2 linked regions of the Haloferula helveola genome follow. Each later gene encodes a partner of the first gene's protein in a complex. Links are inferred from orthologs where the notes say so. Each region holds a gene or a part of one and is shown on either strand. Other genes may lie near its edges. The genes, in order: secA and secY.

Region 1 (4,038 bases):
CGTTCCTCGAAATCGAGGAGGAGGAATTCCATCGGATCATCGACACCAACCTCACCGCCGTCTTCCGCGGCTGCCAGGTCTTCGGCGAATACTTCATCGAACAGGGCATTCCGGGCTCGATCATCAACCTCGGCTCGATGTCCGGCCTCGTGCCGCTGTCCCGGGTCTTCATCTACTCGGCCACCAAGGCCGCCGTCCACAACCTCTCCAAGAACCTCGCCCGCGAGTGGGCCGAGCACTCGATCCGGGTCAACACCCTCGTTCCCGGCTTCTTCCCGGCCGAGCAGAACCGCAAGGTCCTCGACGAAAGCCGGGTGCTCGACATCCTGCGCCAGACGCCGATGAGCCGCTTCGGCAACCCGGACGACCTGATCGGAGCCACCCTGCTGATGGCCTCCAACCGCGCCGGGGCCTTCATGACCGGCAGCGAGATCGTGATCGACGGCGGATTCAACGCCATGAAGATCTGAACCCGGCCGGTCTTTCACGATTCCAAAGTGAATCTCCCGCGCCGCTTGCACCGCGCGTCCTGCGGGTGTATGGCCTCCGCCGCCGGTCGTCGCACCCCGACGGCCCCGAAAGATTTTACCCATGATCAAGTGGATTCTTCAGAAGATCGTTGGTTCCAAGAACCAGCGTGAGATTCGCCGTATCCAACCCACGGTCGAGCGCATCAAAGAGATCGAGGAGGCCCTGCAGAAGGAGCCCGAGGAGAAGCTCCTGGAGCTGACCGAGAAGTGGAAAACGCACCTCTCCCGCTACCTCGACCTCGACGCCCCGCCAAAGCCGGTCCTCCAGCGCGCCGACCAGGAGCTGCTCCGCGAGGCCGCGACCAAGGTGGAGGCCCGCCTCGCCGTGCTCCGTGAGGAATTCCCCGAACTCCCGGCCTCGGTCGAGCCGAACATGGAGTCGATCGAAGCCGCCAAGGAGGCGTTCCACAACATCGAGGAGAACTTCCAGCAGGCCCGCGCCCGCTACCTCGACCAGATCCTGCCCGAAGCCTACGCGGTGGTGAAGAACGCCGCCCGCCGTCTCTGCGGAAGGACGATCAACGTCTGCGATCAGGATCTCCTGTGGGAGATGGTCCACTTCGACGTCCAGCTCGTCGGCGGCATCGCGCTGCACCGTGGCATGATCGCGGAAATGCAGACCGGTGAGGGCAAGACCCTCGTCGCCACCCTGCCCGTTTACCTCAACGCCCTGACCGGCCTTGGAGTCCACGTCATCACGGTCAACGACTACCTCGCCCGACGCGACTCCGAGTGGATGGGCGCGCTGTTCAAGTTCCTCGGCCTGACCGTCGGCTGCATCCAGAACCAGATGGCTCCGTGGGAGCGCCGCGAGCATTACGGCTGCGACATCACCTACGGCACCAACTCGGAATTCGGCTTCGATTACCTCCGCGACAACGGCATGGCCGGCTCGAAGGACGACCAGGTCCAGCGCGGCCACTACTTCGCGATCATTGACGAAGTCGACTCGATCCTCATCGACGAAGCCCGGACGCCGCTCATCATTTCCGGTCCCTCGACCGTCTCGAGCCACCAGTTCGACCGCTACAAGCCGCTCGTCGAGCAGCTCGTGAAGCGCCAGACGGTCCTCTGCAACGACTTGGTCAGTGAAGCCAAGGAACTCCTTGAGAGCGACCCGGAAGCCGCGGGCCGCAACCTTTTCAAAGTGAAGCTCGGCCAGCCGCGCAACCGCCAGCTCATGCGCCTGATGCAGGAGCCGGACACCCGCCGCCTGATCGAGAAGACCGAACTCTCCTTCTACCAAGACGCCCAAAAGAAGGAACTCTTCTCTCTCAAGGAGGAGCTGTTCTTCACCATCGACGAGAAGGCCAACGACGCCGACCTCATGGAGAAGGGCCGGGAGTATCTGTCACCGGACGACCCGGAGTCCTTCGTGCTTCCGGACCTCGGCAGCATGCTGGCCGAGATCGATGCCGATCCGGAGCTGACCGACGAGGAACGCGTCGCCCAGAAGGAAAAGGCCCAGGACCAGATGTCCCATCAGGCGGAGAAGATGCACAACATCTCCCAGCTGCTGAAGGCCTACTGCGTTTTCGAGAGGGACGTGCAGTACGTCGTCGAGGACGGCAAGGTGATGATCGTCGACGAGAACACCGGCCGGAAGATGCCGGGACGCCGCTGGTCGGACGGACTGCACCAGGCGGTCGAAGCGAAGGAGAACGTCACCATCGAAAAGGAGACGCAGACCTACGCGACCATCACGATTCAGAACTACTTCCGTCTCTACGAGAAGCTCGCGGGCATGACCGGCACGGCCGAAACCGAAGCCGCCGAGTTCTCCGACATCTACAAGCTCGACGTCCTCCCGATCCCGACCAACCGGCCGAACCAGCGCGAGGACCTCAACGACCAGGTCTTCAAGACCCGCCGCGAGAAGTACAACGCGGTGATCAACAAGATCCAGGAGTCGCATACCAAGGGCCAGCCGGTGCTTGTCGGCACGGCCTCGGTCGAGGCATCCGAAACCGTTTCCCGGATGCTCCAGCGCGCGCGCATCCCCCACACCGTCCTGAATGCCAAGATGCACCTGCAGGAGGCGGAGATCGTCGCCGCCGCCGGCCAACGCGGTGCGGTGACCATTTCCACCAACATGGCGGGTCGCGGCACCGACATCAAACTTGGCGCAGGCGTCGCGGATGTCGGCGGACTGTTCGTCATCGGCACGGAGCGCTACGAGTCCCGCCGTGTCGACCGCCAGCTGCGCGGCCGTTGCGCGCGTCAGGGCGACCCGGGCATGAGCCAGTTCTACATCTCCTTCGAGGACGACCTGATGCGGAACTTCGCCGCCGCGGAGCGCATGACATCGATGATGGAGCGCTTCGGCATGGAAGACGGCGAGGCACTCGAGCACTCATGGCTCAACCGCTCGGTCGAAACCGCCCAGAAGCGCGTCGAACAACGCAACTACACATGGCGGAAGCGGATTCTCGAATTCGATGACGTGATGAACAAGCAGCGGGAAGTCGTCTATGGCTACCGCAACGAGGTCCTCAGCACCGAGAACCCGCGCGACCTCGTCAATGAGATCATCGATAAGTCGATCCCCGAGCACGTGGAGGAATTCCTCAGCGGACGCGACGAGGAATCGCCCGACTACAACGAACTGCTTCACTGGGTGAACGCCACCCTGCCGATCCGCATCGAGCCGGGAGACCTCGACCTCGCGAACAGCAGCGCCGAGGAGATCTCGAACTTCCTGATCAAGCGGGTGAAGGAGACCTACGAAGTCCGCGTGTCCAACCTGCCGCCCGAAATCCTCGAAGGCGAGGAGCGGCGGATGATTCTGGTCGCGATCGACCGCCAGTGGCAGACGCATCTTTACAATATGGACGCGCTCCGCGAGGGCATCTCGTTCCGCGCCCAAGGCCAGAAGGATCCGCTCATCGAATACAAGAACGAGGCCTACAAGCTGTTCATCACCCTGATGGACGGCATCGAGCGCGAGGCCCTGCAGAACCTTTTCCGCTCGGCCTCCAAGATCGAGGAGTTCCTCAATCAGCTCCACTCGCAGCAGACCCAGCTGCAGAGCGCGGGCGACGGGATCAGCGAGGCGAACGTCGCGACCAGCGGCAGCTCGGGCAACCTGAATCCCCAGGCTGGCGGCGGCGGCAAGGACCTGAAGCTCAACCTGCCGAAGCGCAAGCCGCCGTCGTTCAACGTCGAGACGGTCGGCCGCAACGCCCCCTGCCCCTGCGGCTCGGGCAAAAAATACAAGCAATGCTGCGGCCGGGAAGCGTAAGCGCTGAGCCGGACAAGGACCGCCGAATCCCCTGAATTCCGGGATTTCGGGCCTCCCGATGGGGATCCGGCCCTACCAATTCCCGCCTTGACAAGGCCTGCCTCGCGGATAGCCTCCGCGCCCCGACTCAAAAGGAAACCGAAAGAAGCAAGAATGAGCGACAAAAGCATGCGTGGAGTGAACGTCAAAAAGGGCGAACCGGTTGACCGGGCCCTGAAGCGCCTCAAGACCAAACTCGATACCGAAGGGATTCTCGAGGAAATGCGT
Region 2 (3,289 bases), 3.9 Mb from region 1 along the record:
CAAGTCCCTCGGTTCGGCGAACCACGCGAACGTGGTGAAGGCGACCCTCAAGGCCCTGAGCCAACTCCGCACCCGCGACCAGATCTTCTCGGCCCGCGGCAAGCAGAAGAAGGAATCCATCTGAGAAACTTCGAACTCCCAACGTCCAACGTTGAATCTCGAATTATGAAACTTCACACACTCAAGCCCAACAAGGGTGCCAAGCACCGCATCAAGCGGCTAGGCTCCGGCGAAAGCTCCGGCCTCGGCAAGACCTGCGGCAAGGGCAACAAGGGTCAGAAGGCCCGTTCGGGCGGCTCGGTCCGCCCCGGCTTCGAAGGTGGCCAGATGCCCCTTCACCGCCGCCTTCCCAAGAAGGGCTTCAACAACATCAACTTCAAGACGAAGGCTTCGGTCGTCAATCTCGCCCAGCTCGAGAAGAGCTTCGAGGATGGCGACACGGTCAACGAGGAGGCGCTCCGCGCCAAGGGTCTGGTGAGCCGCAAGTGCGACATCGTCAAGGTCCTCGGCCAAGGGCAGCTCGCCAAGAAACTGACTGTGGCGGTCGACGCGGTAAGCGCTTCGGCCAAGGAGAAGATCGAGCAGGCCGGTGGCACGGTCGAAACGCCGTCAGCCGAGTAAGCGTCGGTTTCTCCCGTCTATGATCCCGAAACGTTGAGGAAGCGCCTGTCCGCTTCCTCAACGCGTTTAACAGAACGACTCCTTTCCCCAGAACCCGACACCCATGATCTCCGCTTTCGCGAACACCTGGAAGGTTCCCGAACTCCGCGACCGCATTCTCTTCACCCTTGCCATGATCGTGATCGTGCGCCTCGGCGTGCACGTCACGCTTCCCGGCGTCGACACGACGGTGATCGACGCCTGGATCGAGGACGCGAAACAGAAGTCGGACGCCACGACGGCCGGCGGCCTGCAGGCGATCCTCGGCATCTTCTCCGGTGGCGCGCTCCAGCAGGCGGGGGTTTTTGCCCTCGGGATCATGCCTTACATCTCCGCTTCGATCATGATGCAGCTCATGACGGCGGTGGTGCCCAAGCTGTCCAAGCTGTCCCGCGAGGACGGCGGACGCCAGAAGATCACCCAGTATACCCGCTACCTGACGATCGTGATTGCCCTCGTGCAGGGCATCTTTGTCGCCAAGGCCCTGATCAATCCGGGGACCAATCCGCTGATGGGGGGTATCGGGGAGACGATCGACCGGCTCGGACGTGATCTCGTTCCGAACCCGACGGTGCTCTGGCAGATCATCACGGTGCTGACGATTGTCGCCGGCACGCTGCTCCTGATGTGGATCGGTGACCAGATGACCGACAAGGGTATCGGCAACGGCACCTCCATCATCATCACCGTCAACATCATCGCGGCGTTGCCGGGAGCCTTGTTCCAGACCTGGCAGTATTTCGTCGCCGATCCGGACGCCAGCAAGTTCCGGGTGATGATGCTCGTGGTCATGATCGCCATGCTGTTGCTGGTGATTGCCGGCACAATCGCGATCACCCAGGCCCAGCGTCGGATCGCGATCCAGTACGCAAAGCGTGTCGTCGGAAGGAAACAGTTCGGTGGCCAGACCCAGTATCTCCCGCTCAAGGTGAATTACGCCGGTGTCATGCCGATCATCTTCGCGACCGCGGTTCTCTCGCTGCCGACGATCATTCTCACCCAGATGTTCCCCGAGGCCGGCTGGTCGCGTTCTCTGCAGGAAGCGCTTGCAGGTGGAACATGGTTCTACGTGCTGGGTGCCATCTTCATCTTCTTCTTCTCCTACTTCTGGGTCGCGACCATGTTCCAGCCGTCTCAGATCTCGGAGGACCTCAAGCGGAACGGTGGCTACATTCCCGGAGTTCGTCCGGGCAAACCGACGGCTGACTTCCTCGATTTCACCATGACCCGCCTGACGTTCGCGGGGGCGATCTTCCTGACCTTGATCTTCGTCCTTCCTGTGGCGATCGGCAAAATCGTCGGTCTTCCGCCGGGTTCAATGGTCCTCCAGTTCTTCGGGGGCACCAGCCTGCTGATCTTGGTCGGTGTGGTTCTTGACGTGATGCGTCAGGTGGAGACTCACCTGCTTCAGCGCCACTACGACGGCTTCCTCCGCAAGGGCAAGCTGAAGGGGCGCTACGACCGGCTCTCGCAGTCGTCGGGTTCGACCGGCGGCACGGCGATCGTTTACCTGTGGGCCTTCATCGGTCTTCTGTTGGTGATCGGCGCGGTGGCCTACTTCGCTCGCTAAAGAAGCGATGGCGCTTCATTTGATCCTTCTGGGTCCTCCCGCTTCGGGCAAGGGGACCCAGGGGCGGCGGCTAGCTGCGGATCGAGGGCTCGACTACCTCAGTACGGGGGCGCTGCTCCGTGGAGTTCTGAAGGAGGACTCGCCCGCGGCCAGGGAAATCCGGCCCATCCTCGATCGGGGGGGCTACATTCCGGACGAGCTGATGTGCGGAATCATGCGCGAGTGGCTGGCTGACCATCCGGGTGGCTGGGTGCTGGACGGGTTCCCGCGGACACTGATGCAGGACGATTTTCTGGCTGCTTGGCTGGCAGAGCGAGGCGAGCGGGTGGATGCGGCGGTTGCCCTTGATGTTCCGAAGGACGAACTCATCCGCAGGATCGAGGGTCGTGTCGAGTGTCCCGACTGTCGTTGGAGCGGGCAGAAGGAGGAACTGAACGAGGGGCGGCGCTGCCCGAAATGTGGTGGAGCTGCGGGGCCGAGGTCCGACGACAATCTGACGAATTTCCTTTCCCGTTACGACGAATACTGCGAGCAAACCGTGCCGGTGATCGAACGTCACGATGCGGCGGGAACCCTGCTTCACTGTGATGCGACCCGCTCGGTCGATGAGGTCGCGGCAACGATTGAGGCAAATCTGAAAACCCTGACCAACGATGGCGAAACGGCGTAAAATCCGGATCAAGAACGCCCGCGAGATCGAGCTGATGCGGGCGGCGGGTCAGGTCGCGAGCGAGATCCTGCAGGAGGTCGCGTCGATGGCGAAGCCCGGCGTAACCACCGGGGAGATCGATGCCGAGGCTGCCAAGCTGATGCAGAAAAACGGCTGCAAGAGCGCGTTTCTGGGCTATCGGGGATTTCCCGGTTACACCTGCATCTCGGTGAATGAAGAAGTGGTTCACGGGATCGGCGGTCCCCGGGTGATCCACCCCGGTGACATTCTGAAGATCGATGTCGGCATCGTGAAGAACGGCTGGATCGGTGATAACGCGACGACGGTTCCGGTCGGCGAAGTTCCCGATGAGACGAAGCGTCTGCTGGCGGCGACCGAGGAGTCTCTTT

Evidence for each region.
Region 2: the proteins of secA (region 1) and secY are in contact, whole or in part, in a crystal structure (PDB 3DIN), measured with the Thermotoga maritima proteins. The link is inferred for Haloferula helveola from one-to-one orthologs. Residues at the interface, in WP_004082002.1 of Thermotoga maritima: Glu261, Ala262, Arg263, Lys300, Ala301, Arg302, Thr303, Ile304, Ile305, Leu323, Tyr324, Asp325, Pro326, Val329, Ser330, Tyr333, Ile336, Lys340, Phe345, Val349, Glu363, Phe364, Tyr374, Ser375, Gly376, Gly377, Glu393, Ile395, Thr482, Ser483; in WP_004081795.1 of Thermotoga maritima: Glu108, Gly109, Glu110, Glu111, Ala236, Glu237, Arg238, Arg239, Ile240, Thr241, Ile242, Gln243, Tyr244, Ala245, Arg246, Arg247, Val248, Thr249, Gly250, Arg251, Arg252, Val253, Tyr254, Gly256, Ala257, Ser258, Thr259, Tyr260, Leu261, Pro262.

What each region holds. Positions count from the first base shown.
Region 1 is NZ_AP024702.1:4,656,024-4,660,061, reverse strand. The notes cover bases 246-3,971. They hold secA (preprotein translocase subunit SecA), read left to right. Parts: upstream 246-591; coding sequence 592-3,771; downstream 3,772-3,971. Other genes in these bases: rpsU (30S ribosomal protein S21), read left to right, coding at 3,925-3,971; HAHE_RS17585 (SDR family oxidoreductase), read left to right, coding at 246-470. Also shown: more of HAHE_RS17585, read left to right, coding at 1-245; more of rpsU, read left to right, coding at 3,972-4,038. UniProt on the Escherichia coli protein: Required for protein export, interacts with the SecYEG preprotein conducting channel.
Region 2 is NZ_AP024702.1:727,227-730,515, reverse strand. What follows is about bases 1-2,977. They hold secY (preprotein translocase subunit SecY), read left to right. Parts: upstream 1-724; coding sequence 725-2,230; downstream 2,231-2,977. Other genes in these bases: map (type I methionyl aminopeptidase), read left to right, coding at 2,884-2,977; HAHE_RS02435 (adenylate kinase family protein), read left to right, coding at 2,238-2,900; rplO (50S ribosomal protein L15), read left to right, coding at 166-621; rpsE (30S ribosomal protein S5), read left to right, coding at 1-124. Also shown: more of map, read left to right, coding at 2,978-3,289. UniProt on the Escherichia coli protein: The central subunit of the protein translocation channel SecYEG. Consists of two halves formed by TMs 1-5 and 6-10.